4 regions of the Sodalis ligni genome follow, and region 4 is predicted to be linked to each of the others. Evidence: predicted binding sites of a transcription regulator. Region 4 holds the regulator's gene; each other region holds the start of a gene.
The links. Region 4 encodes sigma-54, which starts transcription at its own class of promoters, with help from an activator protein. Its sites were predicted from a motif close to GTTGGCACANNTTTCGCTNT; they were not measured.
Positions count from the first base shown of each region.

Region 1: glnK (P-II family nitrogen regulator) is a predicted target of sigma-54. The motif match lies at 2,737-2,756, and genes of this name have one in related genera.
Region 2: hypA (hydrogenase maturation nickel metallochaperone HypA) is a predicted target of sigma-54. The motif match lies at 1,707-1,726, and genes of this name have one in related genera.
Region 3: GTU79_RS22155 (gamma-glutamyltransferase family protein) is a predicted target of sigma-54. The motif match lies at 1,784-1,803, and genes of this name have one in related genera.

Region 1 is NZ_CP075169.1:1,474,316-1,478,521, reverse strand. Features, by position in the region: gene tesB (acyl-CoA thioesterase II) at 1-629, shown strand, start outside; gene amtB (ammonium transporter AmtB) at 1,023-2,309, opposite strand; gene glnK (P-II family nitrogen regulator) at 2,347-2,685, opposite strand; gene GTU79_RS06870 (SmdB family multidrug efflux ABC transporter permease/ATP-binding protein) at 3,026-4,206, opposite strand, start outside.
Region 2 is NZ_CP075169.1:1,268,883-1,273,088, forward strand. Features, by position in the region: gene hyfB (hydrogenase 4 subunit B) at 1-746, opposite strand, end outside; gene GTU79_RS05920 (4Fe-4S dicluster domain-containing protein) at 749-1,369, opposite strand; gene hypA (hydrogenase maturation nickel metallochaperone HypA) at 1,767-2,111, shown strand; gene hypB (hydrogenase nickel incorporation protein HypB) at 2,174-3,364, shown strand; gene hypC (HypC/HybG/HupF family hydrogenase formation chaperone) at 3,410-3,703, shown strand; gene hypD (hydrogenase formation protein HypD) at 3,776-4,206, shown strand, end outside.
Region 3 is NZ_CP075169.1:4,722,988-4,727,193, forward strand. Features, by position in the region: gene GTU79_RS22145 (transporter substrate-binding domain-containing protein) at 1-563, opposite strand, end outside; gene GTU79_RS22150 (MurR/RpiR family transcriptional regulator) at 796-1,641, opposite strand; gene GTU79_RS22155 (gamma-glutamyltransferase family protein) at 1,844-3,430, shown strand; gene hpxZ (oxalurate catabolism protein HpxZ) at 3,590-3,973, shown strand; gene puuE (allantoinase PuuE) at 3,988-4,206, opposite strand, start outside.
Region 4 is NZ_CP075169.1:670,543-674,748, forward strand. Features, by position in the region: gene ptsN (PTS IIA-like nitrogen regulatory protein PtsN) at 1-269, opposite strand, end outside; gene hpf (ribosome hibernation promoting factor) at 430-717, opposite strand; gene rpoN (RNA polymerase factor sigma-54) at 741-2,177, opposite strand; gene lptB (LPS export ABC transporter ATP-binding protein) at 2,226-2,951, opposite strand; gene lptA (lipopolysaccharide ABC transporter substrate-binding protein LptA) at 2,969-3,568, opposite strand; gene lptC (LPS export ABC transporter periplasmic protein LptC) at 3,537-4,115, opposite strand; gene kdsC (3-deoxy-manno-octulosonate-8-phosphatase KdsC) at 4,112-4,206, opposite strand, start outside.

The DNA of each region.
Region 1 (4,206 bases), 800 kb from region 4:
TGCGCGACGGCAATAATTTCAGCGCCCGCCGGGTAGACGCCATACAACGGGGCCAAACCCTCTTTTCCATGACCGCATCTTTCCAATATCCCGAAGAGGGATTTGAGCATCAAGACACCATGCCGCAGGTGGCGTCTCCCGAAGGATTAACATCGGAGCAGGAAATTATGGCCCGCCTGGGGGGGAATCTGCCGCCGCTGCTGCGGGAAAGATTATCCGGAGAGCAACCCTTCGAAGTCCGCCCGGTTCTATTTCATAACCCCGCCAAGGGCCGACCGGAAAAACCCGAGCGCTATATCTGGCTGCGCGCCAACGGCGCCATGCCGGCAGATATCAATAGCCACCAGTATTTACTGGGTTATATATCCGATTTCAATTTCCTGCCTACCGCCCTCCAACCCCACGGCGTGGGCTTTCTCGAACCGGGCATGAACATCGCCACCATTGATCACTCCATATGGTTTCATCGGCCGTTCAATCTCGAGGACTGGCTGTTATATGCCATACAAAGTCCCTCCGCCTCGGGAGCGCGCGGTTACGTGCGCGGGCAATTCTACAGCCGCGACGGGAGGCTTATCGCATCGGCAACCCAGGAAGGCGTCATGCGCCGCACCAATGAACCAGGTTAATCCAACCGGCGGAAAAGCACCCCACAGCGCGGTAGGTCCGCGATCGTCGAACGCGCAGCGAACGTGTTAAAGGGAGACCGTGCTGATGGGGTCGAAGCGGGCGTGGTTTAACCGCCCGCCGGAGCCCCACAGCGCGGTAGGCCCGCGATCGTCGAACGTGCAGCGAAGGTGTTAAAGGGAGACCGTGCTGATGGGGTCGAAGCGGGCGTGGTTTTCCCGCCCGCCGGAGCGCCCCACAGCGCGGTAGGCCCGCGATCGTCGAACGCGCAGCGAACGTGTTAAGGGAGACCGCGAAAATGGAGGCGAATCTGTCCGCAAAAAAAACGGGGCGTCATCTAGACGCCCCGGTTCAGTGATGTGCCGGTAAACTTTTACCGGCCAATCCTGCATAAGTTATTCGTTGTAAGCACTTTCGCCATGGCTGTTGACATCCAGACCTTCGCGTTCCTGTTCTTCGGAAACCCGCAGACCCACCGCGATATCAGCAATCTTGAAGCCGACAAAGGCAACCACGCCGGACCATATCAAACAAACGATCACGCTATAAAGCTGTACCCACAGTTGATGACCCATGGTCACGCCCTGCGCATAACCGACGCCGCCCAGTGAAGCGGAAGTGAAGACACCGGTCAGCAGACAGCCGCAGATACCGCAAACGCCGTGCACACCGAACACATCGCAAACGTCATCCACACGCAGCCATTTCTTCAGGGCAACCACACCCCACAGACCGGCGACACCGCCCACCAAGCCAATGACCAGCGCACCGCCGACACCGACGAAGCCGGCCGCCGGAGTAATGGCAACCAAACCGGCGATACAACCGGAACAGGCGCCCAGCAAAGAAGGCTTGCCGCGAATCATCCACTCGACGAACACCCAGGAAAGAATGGCGCCGGCGGTAGCCATGACCGTATTGATAAACGCCAGTCCGGCGATTTCATTGGCGGCGCTGGCGGAACCGGCGTTGAAGCCAAACCAGCCGACATAAAGAATGGCGGTACCGGTGAATACCATCGGCAGGTTATGCGGTTTAAATGATTCTTTACCAAAGCCTGCGCGTTTGCCCAGCATATAAGCGCCGATCAGACCTGCACTGGCGGCGTTGATGTGTACCACCGTACCGCCGGCGAAGTCCAGCGCGCCCATGGACGCCAAATAACCGCCCGCCCACACCATATGCGCCATCGGCACATAAGAGAATGTCAGCCAGATAACCACAAAAATCAGAACGGCGGAGAAACGGATGCGTTCCGCCAGCGCGCCGACGATCAGACCCACGGTGATACAGGCGAAAGAACATTGGAACGCCACATGCACCAACTGATAGAAAGTCCCCATCAACGCCGTGGTTTCAATGTTTTTCAGCATCGCCCAGGTAAAGCCGCCGAAGAAGGGATTGCCTTCACTGAAGGCCAAAGAGTAACCGTACAGCATCCACAGCACGCAAACCATGGCAAAGGTTACCGCCACCTGGGTCAGCATTGACAGGACGTTTTTGGCGCGTATCAAGCCGCCGTAAAATAAAGCGATGCCCGGTAACGTCATAAACAGCACCAAAGCGGTGCTAATCATCATAAACGCATTATCGGCCTTATCAACAACAGGTGTCGCGGCCATGGCCCATGTGGGCAACAATGCCACTGCCCCAAGACCGGTTAATGAGACAAGTTTCTTCATTTTCATTCATCCCTATCCACAAAATTCGCGCGTGTCGTTAAAGTGCTGCTTCATCGGTCTCGCCGGTACGAATGCGAATAACCCGTTGTAACTCAGCAACAAAAATCTTGCCGTCCCCGATTTTACCGGTGTAAGCCGCTTTACTGATGACGTCGATAACTTCATCCAATTGATCATCGGCAATGGCAATATCAATTTTCACTTTTGGCAGGAAATTAACGCTGTATTCAGCCCCGCGATAAAGTTCAGCATGGCCTTTTTGCCGTCCAAACCCTTTTACCTCGGTGACCGTTAGCCCTTGAATACCCACAGCAGAAAGTGCTTCTCGCACGTCTTCCAATTTAAATGGTTTTATCACCACGGTTACCAGCTTCATATGCTCCCCCTCAAGAATTTGGATCCGAACTCGCGACCACTACGCCTGAGTAAAGCAAAGCATGTGCCATAAATGTTTTGAAATAGAAATTTACCCTTCGATGCCTGCCCATGGAGCGCGGGCAGGTTTGTCTTTGATTTTATCGGAAGCTGCGTCCAAAGAGAGGGAGAATGGGTGCACCAAAAAGAGGCGTCGCGCCTGATAAGGGTGCATTGGCGCGGGTGAATGCTTGTTAATGCCCGATTGCGGTGCGGGTAGATGTAAATGGGCGGACCATTCAGCCCGCCCGCCGGTAAGCAGGCGCATCATGAACTATGCCGAGCCTTGGCAAAAAGCCCCGTCAAACCGTCGGCGCTATGGGGGTCGCCAATATCCCGGCGGTACTCAAGGCCCGGCCTGCCTGCTGTAGCTGGTACATTTGGTAATAACGCCCCTGCTGTCGCAGCAGGAAATCGTGGGAACCCCGTTCTACCGCTTCGCCGCGATGCAATACCAGGATTTCATCGGCATCGACTATCGTGGACAGCCGGTGGGCGATAACCACCAGCGTCGTCTGCCGGCGGATGGTGGCCAGCGCCCGTTGGATTGCCTGCTCGGTGCCGGAGTCGATATTGGCCGTCGCTTCGTCCAAAATGAGGATTCCCGGCGTCGATACCATGACCCTGGCCAGCGCCAGCAACTGCTTTTGCCCCACCGACAGCGTGTTACCCTGTTCGCCGAGCTCGGCATACAGTCCGTCGGGCAGCGCACGCACCAGTTCGGCCAATTGCACCTGTTCAAGGACCCGCCAGACCTGGGCTTCGGTGATATCCCGCCCCAGGGTGATATTGGTGAATACCGTATCCGCCATGACCACCGGATCCTGCTGGACGATAGCCACGCCTTGCCGGAGCACCCGGTGCGACAGGCTGTCGATGGAGCGTCCATCGAGCAGTAAGCGGCCCTCATCGATACGGTAGTACCCCATCATCAGATTGGCCAACGTACTTTTACCGCTGCCGGTATGTCCCACCAGGGCGATAAAGCTGCGGGATGGAACGGTGAGCGAGACGTGTTTTATCACCGGCGCGCCGTCCCGATAACCAAAGGTCAAATCACGGATGTCTATGCGTCCGCTGCACAGGGGCATATCATCCGCGCCGTATTGCTGCCGGTGGCCATCCATCAACTCGAAGATACGCTCCCCCGCCACCACCGCCTGCTGCAGCATGGATTGCTGTGTGGTGAGTTCAATCAGCGGCTCGTTCAGCCGTCCCAGGTAGTTGATAAAGGCATATAGTACCCCTACCCCCACCGAACCTACCGGGCTGAAGCCAAACAGCATCAACAGGCCGCACAGCACCAGGGCGGAGAGAAGGCTCAGTAACGGCCGCAGGAGGAAACCCTCCAGCCTGAGCGTCTGCATGCGGGCCAGATAGTGTGAGTGGCTGGCTTGCGCCAGTTTTTTTCCGAATCTCTGCTGCTGCCGGAACTGCTGTATAACGGTCATACCGCTGATTGCTTCGTTAAAACCGTCATTGA
Region 2 (4,206 bases), 600 kb from region 4:
ACCCCGGACATCAGCGCCGATGCATGGGACGGCGCGGCGGGATGGGCGCGCGGCAGCCAGCTGTGCAGCGGCAGCATGCCGGCCTTGGCGCCGAAGCCGAAAAACGCCAGCAGGAATACCACCGAGGCGCCGGCGGGACTTAACGACAGGGTGCGGAACGATGCGAACTCCAGACTGCCGCTCTGGCGGTACATCAGGAAGAAGGCAATCATGATCAGCACCGACCCGGCGTGGGCGATAAAGAAATACAGCAAACCGGCATTGATGGACTCTTCATCCTGGTCGGCGATGACCAGGAACCAGGAGGCCAGCGACATCATCTCGAAGAAAATGATGAACCAGAAGGCATTGTCCATCACCACCAGGGTGGCCATGGAGGCGATAAACAGGTTCATAAAGAACCCCATCGCCGCCGCCCCTTTTCCCAGATACTCCCGCACATAGGCCAGGGAGTAGAGGGCGCACACCGTCACCAGCAGCGAAATCACCAACAGCATAAAAGCCGCCAGGCTATCGAGCCGGACGCTGAAGGCAGCAAACGGGAAGGGCCCGACGGCGCTGTAGGTCAGGGTCTCGCCGCTGTACAGCACGCTGGCGGCCGCCAGCAGGCCAAGGATGCCGCCGGCCATGGCCGTCAGCCCGGCGGCCTGGATAGCCAGCGTTTCCCGCCGCGCCAGCAGCAATGACAGGATGGCGCCCACCGCATAGCAACCGAGGGAGCCGCCAAGTAACCGAAATGCGTCCATGTTTACTCCTGCTCCGGTTGAGAGGGGGAAAGCGAGTCCAGACCAGAGGAGAGCCAGCGCGCGGCATACTGGCGGCGCGACATACTGACCTGTTCCACCGCGCCGTCGCTTACCAGCACCAGCGCGTCGGTAGGACAGACCCGCACACACTGCGGTCCGTCGGGATGAAAGCCGCAGAGATCGCACTTCACCGCGACGCTGCGTATCCCGGCGTTCCAGGCCAGAAAGGGGTTCATATTCGCCGGGCTCTCCGGCACATCCGCCATTTGCTGCGACGGAATGAAATTCTCAAACATCGTCGGTATATTCACCGGTTTGCTGCCGGAGGGCGTAATGGCGCCGAACGGACAGGCCAATCCGCATAACTTACAGCCGATGCACAGGCTTTCATTGAGCACGATGGCGTCGGGGCCGTGGGTAATGGCATTCACCGGGCAGACCCGGGCGCAAGGCGCATCTTCACATTGGCGGCAGAGCATGGGGGCGCTTTCTTCATCGGTCCTCGTAACGGACAGTCTGGGATGCGCCTGCAATCCGGCGGCCTTATGGACCTGGGAACAGGCGGCCATACAGGTATTACATCCAATACAAAGCTGTGGCTCCGCGATAACAAAGCGGTTCATAACCCTCTCCTCCGGGAGAAACGGATGACAGTCAGGCTGCTTGGTTTATTCATACCGGCACCTAAGCATTTTCCATGCCATGAGTAGGGTTATTGCCCGGGGAGGCCATAGGCCGGGGGTTAACGCGACCATCAATGGTAAAAACAGGCTGCAGAGAAGGGGATATCGTCATAAGTGTCGACAGGCCGGGCCTCTGGGCCGTCGTCACTTATGACGACGGGATTGCGCGCTCTGTCCGAAGGCGCCGCGAATGGAAATTATTTGGTAATTGATTGATTTAAATTATTAAAACCGAGTCTTCGCCGGCGCTCAGCCTGCGGCGGATGTCCGTTTTCCCGCTGGCACCCGTCTTGCATAGCTTTATATGAGAGACATCGGTGGTACCGCGGAGAGACCCATGCACGAATTGACGCTGGCGCAAAATACGCTGGAGATCCTGGAACAGCAGGGGCGGGCGAACGGCGCGCGGCGTATTACCGCCGTCTGGTTGTCCCTCGGGGCCTTTTCCTGTGTGGAAGCGGAGTCTTTGAATTTCTGTTTCGATATGGTGTGCCGCGGGACCCTGGCCGAAGGATGTGTATTGCATCTTGAGCAGCAGCCGGCAGAGGCCTGGTGCGGCCATTGCCGGCGGCAGGTTACCCTGCCGGGCGTCCCGATCCTGGTCTGCCCTTTGTGCGGCGGACATCAATTACACACCGACGCCCACGACCATATCCAGATCAAACGATTGGAAGTGGCTTGAGGATATACTCCCCAGGGTGGGGTTAGCGGCCACGCCACTTTCATAATGACAGGAGACATGCCATGTGCAGTACCTGCGGCTGTGCCGAGGGTGAACGTCATATCGAAGGCGATGAAAATCAACCGGGTGACGGCCTTCACGGCCATCAGCATGGAGAGCATCAACATACTCACCATGGTCATGACCACGACGAGCATCAACATAGCCACGATGGCCGGGACCATGGCGATCGTTACCATTGCCACGATGGCCACGACCATGGCGATCATTACCATAGCCACGATGGTCCGGCGTATGGCGGCCATCAGCACACACACTATGATCCCGAGCGCGAAGTCCGGCCCTCCGCGGCGCTGGCGCCAAGGCATGTGGTGTTTCCCGCCGCGCCGGCGCAGGTCATTCACCACCATCACTATCATGGGGAAGTCCACAATCATTATTACCAGCTCGCCCCCGGCCAAACACTGCCGTTAACCGCCGCCGGTGAACCCGGCCCGGTTCCGGCGGCGGGTCCGGCCGGGTTTACCCCCCTGGCCGATGCGCGGGGGGACCTGGATTATGGCCGGGGGGAGGCGGGCACTCATGCGCCAGGCCTCAGCCAGCGGCGGATGGTGGAAATCGAAATTGATGTCCTGGATAAAAACAACCGGCTGGCGCACCATAACCGGCACTATTTCCAGCAGCGCGCCATCCTGGCGCTGAACCTCGTCTCCAGCCCCGGCTCGGGCAAGACCAGCCTGTTAACGGAAACGCTGCTGCGGCTGAAGGACAGCATCCCCTGTGCCGTCATCGAGGGCGATCAGCAAACCACCAATGATGCCGAACGTATCCGCGCCACCGGGGCGCCGGCGATCCAGGTCAATACCGGTAAAGGCTGTCATCTGGATGCGCAGATGGTGCATGACGCCGCCTTGCGTCTGGATCCCGTGGAAAACAGCCTGCTGTTCATCGAAAATGTCGGCAATCTGGTTTGTCCCTCCGGTTTTGATCTCGGCGAACATTGTAAAGTCGTGGTGCTGTCGGTAACCGAAGGGGAGGACAAGCCGTTAAAGTACCCCCATATGTTTGCCGCCGCCGGGTTGATGATCCTCAATAAAATTGATTTATTGCCCTGGGTGCGTTTCGATGTCGATACCTGTATCGCCAATGCCCGCCGGGTCAATCCTTCCATTGCGGTACTGATGGTGTCCGCCACCGGCGGCGAGGGCATGGATGCCTGGCTGAGCTGGCTGGAAGAGCAGCGGCGCCTGTAATCGTCGCCGATCAATATGCCCGCGGGAGCGGGCTGGAGAAAAAACATGTGTATAGGCATCCCCGGTCAGGTGGTGGAGCTCGATAACGACGGTTACGGCAACGCCTGGGTGGACGTCTGCGGCGTAAAACGGCGGGTCAATGTCCGTCTGGTTTGCGCCGATGATGCCGACATGGCGGCGCTGCCGGGAAAATGGGTCCTGGTGCACGTAGGGTTTGCCATGAGCCTGCTGGATGAGTCCGAGGCGCGGGACACGCTGGAAGCCTTGCAGGCAATGGGGGAGGTGGAAGCGGACGTAGGCTATTTCCTGCGGGGAGGCGAGACTGATGCGATTCGTTGATGGCTGTTTTTTGCACAAAGGCGAAACCGATGCGATTTGTTGATGGCTGTTTTTTGCACAATGGTGAAACCGATGCGATTCGTTGATGAATATCGCCAGCCGGAGCTGGTGAGGGGGCTGGTGGCGCGCATCGGCGAACGTATGTCCCATACGGTTTATACCGCCGAGCAGCCTTTACAGGTAATGGAAGTCTGCGGCGGCCATACCCATGCCATTTTCAAGTTCGGCCTGGATAAGCTGCTGCCGCCGTCGCTGGAGTTTATCCATGGTCCGGGATGTCCGGTCTGCGTCCTGCCGGCCGGCCGCATCGATGCCTGTGTGCAAATCGCCATGCGGCCCGAGGTCATTTTCTGTACCTTCGGCGACGCCATGCGGGTGCCCGGCCGGAACGGATCCCTGCTGACCGCGCGCCAGCAGGGGGCGGATGTGCGCATGGTCTGGTCGCCGCTGGATGCCCTGGCCATTGCCAAAAACAATCCGGATCGGCAGGTGGTGTTTTTCGG
Region 3 (4,206 bases), 2.4 Mb from region 4:
GCCACATACTGCACCTGGCCGGACATATAGGCCGACAGCGTGGTGTTATTATCTTCGTAACGTTTGATCTGCGCATCTTTCGGCGCCAGGTCGGTCAGCACCATATCCTCCACCGCGCCGCGGGTCACCGCTATGGTTTTGCCGCTAAGCTCGGCCGGCGCTTTGAGCCCATCGTCCTTCGGCCCGAATACGCCGAGGAAAAACGGGGCGTAGGCCCGGCTGAAATCGATGGTTTTTTCACGTTCGGCGTTTTTGCCCAAACTGGATATCACCAGATCCACCTTATCCGTTTGCAGGTAAGGCACCCGATTGGCGCTGGTCACCGGCACCAGTTGCAGTTTGAGCTTCATCTTGTCGGCCAGATAATGCGCCATATCGATATCGTAGCCCTCGGCCTGCATGTCTGTGCCGATGGAACCAAAAGGCGGGAAATCCTGCGGGATGGCAACGCGCAATACCCCGCGCTGCTGGATTTGCTGCCACTGATCGGCCATGGCCGCGCCGGCTTGGGTCAGCAACAGGACCGCGCCCGCCAGGGCAATAAGCTGTTTTCTGATGGTCATTCTCGGTTTCCCAGGTGAAATGATGAAACTAATGATTCTACAATCAGTCAGTCTGCAACTAATGTGCCAAATGAAGCCGGAAATTTTCCCCGCGCACGGGCACGGCGTAACTTATTGTTAAACGCGGTCAGTCGGGGTATTCGGGGGTTTTCGCGGGCTGAGGATGTGCTTTTTCAGCGAAGGCCGTATGCACCGCCAGTGGGCAAACGCACCACTCCAGCGCGCCGTTTTATTACGTGCGGCGCTGCTCAAGCTCTTCCAGGGAGCCGTACCAGTCCGCAATGTTATGGATGCGCTGCCGCCCCTGGGCCAGGGTGTCGTGCAACAGCGCATTGCTGATTAAATTCACCAGGCTCATGGCCGACGAATAGGAATCAAACGCCGATACGCTGTCCAGCGGCGTGGCCAAATGCCAACGCGCCAGCGGGATCAGGGCCTGCGCCTGGGGCTCGCTTATCAGCAGCACCGGCACATTATTGTGTTGAAGTTTTGCCAAGAACGGGCGGATTTGCGGGGTACGCCGGCGAAACGCCACCACCACCACCATATCATCGCCGGTGAGATCAATGACCTCTTCCGCCAGGGTTTGTCCCGGCTGGGGCAGCAGGTTAACCTGACTGCGCACTTGCAACAGCTGCTGACGCAGGTGCATCGCCACCGGATAACTGTTGCGCAACCCCACCAGGCACAGTCGCCGGGCGTGGCTCATGGCCTGGATCACCGCGGAAAACTGCGGGCCGTCCATTTGGTTGACCCAGTGGGTCAGATTAGCCATTTCCTGTTTGTAATGCCGCTCCAGCAGCGTATTGCCCAGCACCGCGTCGCGGCGATCCGCCAAGGGCATGCCGCTTTGGCGCAGCGTGCGCAGCTCATCGCGGACCTGGCGGTAACTCTCATATCCCAAACGCCGGAACAGTCTGCTTACCGTCGCCTTGGACACCCCGCTCAGCCTCGCCAGTTCGGCGCTGTTATAGCTGGTCATATCGTCAAAATGATCGGCAATGAACCCGGCTATGCGCTGTTCCTGCGGCGACAAACGGGCATAAGCGTCACGCAGCCGCTCATCAAAAGGCGTCATGTTCCCTGGTTCCCTGTTACTTTCGTTTCAACCTACCCTAGCATATACCCTCCATCTTTCAAGTTGCAGCTGTGCTGGCTGTGACTCGAAAGCTATTGGGTATCGCGTGCCTTATGTCACCTATGTCAATAGCGGTCCGCACGTTGGAACGCCTCTTGCTTAACTCACCTTATCCATCCTTGGCGACAGGACCATGCCCCCGATGAACCACAGTAATATCGCGCCGATGGGAATGGCGGTGACGCCCCATCATCTGGCCAGTGAAAGCGCCCTTTCCATTCTGCGCGCCGGCGGTAACGCCATCGACGCCATGGTTGCCGCAGCCGCCACCATCTCGGTGGTCTACCCGCATATGACCGGGCTTGGCGGCGATGGTTTTTGGCTGATCGTGCCACCGCAGGGGGATCCCGTTGCTATCGACGCCGGCGGACCGGCGGGTTCCCTTGCCGCCATGTCACTGTATGACGGGCTGGAGGCTATCCCCCATCGCGGCCCGAAATCGGCCCTGACCGTTGCCGGGACGGTGGCGGGATGGGCGGAGGCGCTGACGCTGTCCCGGGAAATGGGCAATCCGTCGCTGCCGCTTTCGCAACTGCTGGGGGATGCCATTCGTTATGCCGCCGACGGTATGCCGGTGTCATTATCCCAAGCACGGGCATCCGCGGAAAAATTCGATGAGCTGGCGAAGCAGGCAAGCTTTGCCCGGCAGTTTCTGCCTCAAGGCAAGCCCCCCGACGCCGGCAGCCGGCTTATTCAGCCGCAATTGGCGGATACCCTCACCCGCCTGACGGTGGAAGGACTGAACAGCTTTTATCGCGGACCGCTGGCGGCTGATATGGCCCAAGAGATGGCCCTGCTGGGCATGCCCGTCACCGCCGACGATTTAGCGGCGTTTCATGCCCGGCTAAGCATCCCGCTGCGTTTGTCGCACAGCATGGGAGAACTGTTTAATCTGGCGCCCCCCACCCAGGGTTTGGTATCCCTGATGATCCTGGGGCTGACGGATCGTCTCCCCTGGGCCAATGAGTCGGAAAGCCACTGCATTCACGCCATTGTCGAGGCCACCAAACTGGCTTTTGCCACGCGGGACAACTGTATAACCGATCCGGGCCATATGACGCTGGATGCCCAAAGCCTGCTGGCGGCGCCGGTGCTGGACAGGCTGTCGGAACGGATAAACAGCGGGCAGGCGGCCCCCTGGGGCAGTGTCCTGTCGCCGGGGGATACGGTTTGGATGGGCATCATTGACAGCAGCGGGCTGGCGGTATCCTTTATCCAAAGCCTTTACCATGAGTTCGGCAGCGGCGTGCTGCTGCCGAAAAGCGGCGTACTGTGGCAAAACCGCGGCGCGTCCTTCAGCCTGGACCCGGCGCATTTGCGGGCCCTGGCCCCTGGCAAATATCCTTTTCATACCCTGAATCCCGCCGCGGCGAAGCTTCATGACGGACGAACGATGATTTACGGTTCCATGGGCGGCGACGGCCAGCCGCAAACCCAGGCGGCGCTGTTTACCCGCCATGTAATGCAAGGAATGCCGCTGCAGCGGGCCATCAGCGCGCCGCGCTGGCTGCTGGGGCGCACCTGGGGACAGGCCACGGATACGCTGAAACTGGAGGGGCGTTTCTCCGCCGCGACGGTGGCGTCCTTGCGCGCCCTTGGCCACCAGGTGGAGATGCTGCCGGAATTCAGCGAAGCGGTAGGCCACGCGGGAGCGGTTATCCGCCATAACAACGGCATGCTGGAAGGGGCGTTTGATCCCCGCAGCAACGGCAGCGCCGCCGGTTTTTGAACGCGCTATGCAAAACAGTCAGAAATCTATCGAAATTGACGTTCAGTGCTTGCCGGAAAACGCCAATACGGGCATTCTGGCGCAGCCCTTTTTACATAGGCGGTCAGATATTATTTTAAACGGATAGTATTTAAACGACCCAGCAAGAGTGCACGCCGCATGAAAAGTGAATTTATCGATCGCCCCGCGATACTGGCGGAAGTCAACGCCGCCTTTTACCGCTACGAACAGGCGCTTATCACCAACGATGTCGCCGTACTGGATGAATTGTTCTGGCACGACCCGCGCACTATCCGCTACGGCGCCGGCGAAAATCTTTACGGTATCGAGGCTATCCAGGCCTTTCGGGCAACGCGGCCGGCCAACGGGCTGGACCGGGTATTGCAAAATACCGTCATCACCACGTTTGGCGACGATATGGCGGTGGCAAATACCGAATTTACCCGCCCAAGCACCGACCGTATCGGCCGACAAACCCAGACCTGGGTAAAACTGGCCTGCGGCTGGCGCATTGTCGCCGCTCATATCAGCCTGATGGGATAACCCGGCGCGCGGGTTTATTCATGCTCCGGCCGCGGCGGCTTAAAAGGGTGATGGGAAATCCAATGCTCGGCGATATCCTGCCGGCGGCAAACCCATACCCGCTCATGCTGCTGGATGTAATCCAGAAACCGCTGCAGCGCCCGAAAGCGTCCTGGCCGCCCGAGGATGCGGCAGTGCATGCCCACCGACATCATTTTCGGCGAGGTCTCCCCTTCGTCGTACAAAACGTCAAA
Region 4 (4,206 bases):
TCCAGGCGGATAAATACCCCCACCGCCCGCAGCGTGTCCTCTTCCAGTTTGCCGTGGGGGATCGCGATTCCATTACCGATACCGGTACTGCCCATGCGTTCACGGGTTAATACGGCGTCAAATACCACCTGCGGCGCCAGGTTAAGCTGTTTGGCCGCCAGTTCGCTGATTATTTCCAGCGCGCGTTTTTTGCTCTGGCACTGAATGGAGCCGCGGGTGCATTCAAGGCTTAACACCGTATTGATTTGCATTGCTGTATCGTTAGTCATTTCGTTTCACTTAGGCGCTGATTCACCTTTAAGACTCATCGGCCCATTATACCCGTCATCTTGCGAGTCGCGGGTGTGTTGGCTTAGTTGCTCGGCTCATCCATGAGCCTCGCCATTACGAGCCGATGCGAGGTCAGGCTGCGACAATGGCTACAGTGAATTAAAACTGTTTCAGTTTATCTTTATGCTTGTTAAGTTGACGCGCCAGCTTATCTATCAGCAGATCGATGGCGGCATACATATCATCCGCTTCCGAAGTCGCGTGCAGCTCGCCGCCATTGACATGTATCGTCGCTTCAGCGATCTTCTGCACCTTTTCGACTTTTAGAACAATATATACCTGATTGATTCGGTCGAAGTACTGTTCAAGCTTGGAAAATTTCGCAGTAACGAAATCGCGTAACGCATCGGTGATATCAACACGCTGTCCGGTAATATTCAGCTGCATAGTGTCTTCCTTCTCTGTGGAGGTCAAACCAATTGTTTTCGCTGGTTCGACGGCGGGATGGATAAGGACTCACGATATTTTGCCACGGTACGCCGTGCTACCATAATACCCTGATCGGAAAGCAGGGTAGTCAGCTTGCTGTCGCTGAGCGGCTTCGCCGGGTTTTCTGCGGCGATCAGTTTTTTCACCAGCGCGCGAATGGCCGTTGAGGAAGCTTCGCCGCCCCCTTCGGTATTGACGTGACTGGAGAAAAAATATTTAAGTTCGTAGATACCGCGCGGGCTGTGCAGATATTTTTGCGTGGTAACGCGAGATATGGTTGATTCATGCATATCCACCGCCTGGGCGATATCCGCCAGCACCATGGGACGCATAAACTCTTCCCCCTGTTCGAAAAATGCCTGCTGCTGCTCTACGATGCAGCGGGTGACTTTCAACAGGGTGTCATTACGGCTTTCAAGACTTTTAATCAGCCAGCGGGCTTCCTGCAGGTGGCTGCGGATAAACTGCCCGTCCGCATCGTTTCGGGTGGTGTTGCCCAGCGCCGCGTATTGCTGATTGATTTTAAGGTTGGGAATGCTGTCGGTATTGAGTTCCACCGTCCAGCGGTTATGCACTTTGCGCACCAGGACATCGGGTATCACATACTGCGATTCGGTGGTATTGATGGATTGGCCCGGGCGGGGATCCAGGGATTGAATCAGCGCCATCGCCGATTTCAACACCTCTTCTTTCAGCCGCGTCGACCTCAGCAGGGTACGGAAATCGTGGCTGGCCAGCAAATCCAGGTAATCGGTGACGATAAGCCTGGCTTCCGCCAGATACGGAAAGTCCTTTGACAGCTGCGAGAGCTGAATGAGCAGGCAATCACGTAAATCCCGCGCCGCCACACCCACCGGATCGAATCGCTGGACTCGTTTCAGCACCGCTTCCACTTCATCCATGGTCACGCTCTCTACGCCGATGCTTTCCAGGATATCTTCCAGCGGCACGGTGAGATAACCGGTCTCATCCACCGCATCCACGATGGAGGTGGCGATAGCGATGTCGGTGTCGGAAAAAGGCGTCAGCTCCACTTGCCACATCAGATAATCCTGCAGCGTCTGAATGGTCTCGCCCTGGTAAATCGGCAGCTCCTCGTCGCGATAATCCGTACCGGTGCCGGACGGGGTGCCCGCTGAATACATTTCGTCCCAGGTAGCGTCCAGCGGCAGTTCTTCCGGCATATCCTTTTGCTCCATCGCCTCGCGGGTATCGAGGGATTCGGAGTCGGGAGCGTCGTGCGGCGTGTCTATTTCTTCATGAACGTCCGATTGTTCGAGTAAAGGATTGCTTTCCAGCGCAGTCTGTATTTCCTGCTGGAGTTCAAGCGTGGACAATTGCAACAGACGTATCGCCTGCTGTAACTGCGGAGTCATGGCCAGTTGCTGACTAAACCTGAGTTGCAAACCTTGCTTCATATGATGCGTTAATTAACCTCATGGCCCTTCATTCTTCAGGACACCTTATCAGAGGCGGAACTCTTCGCCCAGATAAACACGTTTCACCTGCTCGTCCTGGAGGATTTCAGCCGGGGACCCGTGCGCGATGAGTTTACCCTGACTGACTATATAAGCACGCTCGCACACGTCCAGCGTCTCGCGCACATTATGATCGGTAATCAACACCCCGAGCCCGCTGTCGCGCAAATGTTCGATGATTTTTTTGATATCGATAACGGAAATCGGATCCACACCGGCAAAAGGTTCATCAAGCAAAATGAATTTAGGGTTGGCGGCCAGGGCGCGGGCGATTTCCACCCGGCGCCGCTCGCCGCCGGAAAGAGATTGTCCCATATGATCGCGCAGATGGGCGATATGGAACTCCTCCATCAGGGCATTGGCCCGGTCCTCGCGCTGGGCGCCGCTCAGGTCCTTCCTGATTTGCAGCACCGCCATCAGATTATCATAGACGCTGAGGCGGCGGAAAATGGAGGCCTCCTGCGGCAGATAGCCGATACCCCGGCGCGCGCGGGTATGCAGCGGCAGGATACTGATGTCGTCGTCGTCAATAACGATGCGGCCGGCGTCGCGCTGAATGATGCCCACAACCATATAAAACGTGGTGGTTTTGCCCGCACCGTTGGGTCCCAGCAATCCGACAATTTCGCCTGAACTGACCTTGAGGCTGACGTTTTCCACCACATGGCGGCCTTTGTAAGCTTTAGCCAGGTTTTCCGCGATTAATGTTGCCATAGGAGCTGTTAACCTTGTTAATTAGCGGCGGGTTTAACCGCCGGAGCGGCCTTCTTGGCCGGTGCGGCTTTAGCAGCCGGTGCGCCCGGCGCGGCCGGGGTTTTATCCTGCAACTGGGACGGCACCAGCACGGTTGTCACCCGTTTGCCTTTGTCGCTGAAGGCCTCCATCTGCTGCTGTTTCACCAGATAGGTAATACGATCGCCTTTGACGTTGCTGTCCAGCTGTTCGATGTAAGCGTCACCGGTAAGAATGACATAGTCGTTGGCCAATTCGTAGCGCACCTTCTGCGCATGGCCCTTCACCGGTTTACCGCTGTCCTGCATCTGGTAGAAGGTAACCGGATTTCCGTAGCCTTCCACCACTTCCTTGCCCTGCACGCCGTTGGGACGGGTAATGACGACCTTATCCGCCCTGATATCGATGGAGCCTTGTTTTACCACCACCGTGCCGGTCAGCGTCACGGTATTGGTGAGCATATCAACCGCCTGCTGCGCGGAGTCAACATTGATCGGCTGGTCGGTATCGCCGGTCAGCGCCATGGCCTTGGCGCTGAGCAGTAACAGCGCGCCGGCGGCGATGATGTTATGGATTTTGCTGCTGGTTCTGAATTTCATAAGAGGTCTTGACCTTTTCAATCAACTGGGCAGTCTTGCTTCGCAGATTTCCGCGCATCTTTGTGCCTACAGAGTTAAAGCCGACGCCATATAAGGTGACTACGTCATCAGAAGACACATCCTGCGTCACCAGATTCACTACCGCGTTATCGGTTCTGATGTGCTGCAGCTGTGATGTGTCGGTCAGGCTGTCTACCTGAACATGGCCATATAAATAAAGCATTTTATCACCGGTCAGCTTGGCCTGATCGGCTTTGACTGTCCAGGTCGCGACCTTGTTTTCATCGTACATCGTCGCCACCGGTCGGGTAAACCATGTGATTTGTTCCACGGCATATTGTTTTACATGATCGGATATCAGCCGGTAGTTCAGGCTCCCCAAGGGGTTATAGACCGTAGTGACGGTATGCTCGCTCTGATAGGTCGGCTCGCCGGTATCCGTCACCGCCGGGGCCGTCGCGTTGTCGTTATCCGCCAGGTTCCAGCCGATGAGCACCAATACCACGATAACCAGCAGCAGGGTAACCCAATATTTTGTCTTACTCATACCGACTGCCCTTTGGCATCCTCAAGCTTCCCCTGCGCCAGCAACAACAGATCACAGACTTCCCGCACCGCGCCGCGGCCGCCGCGGATAT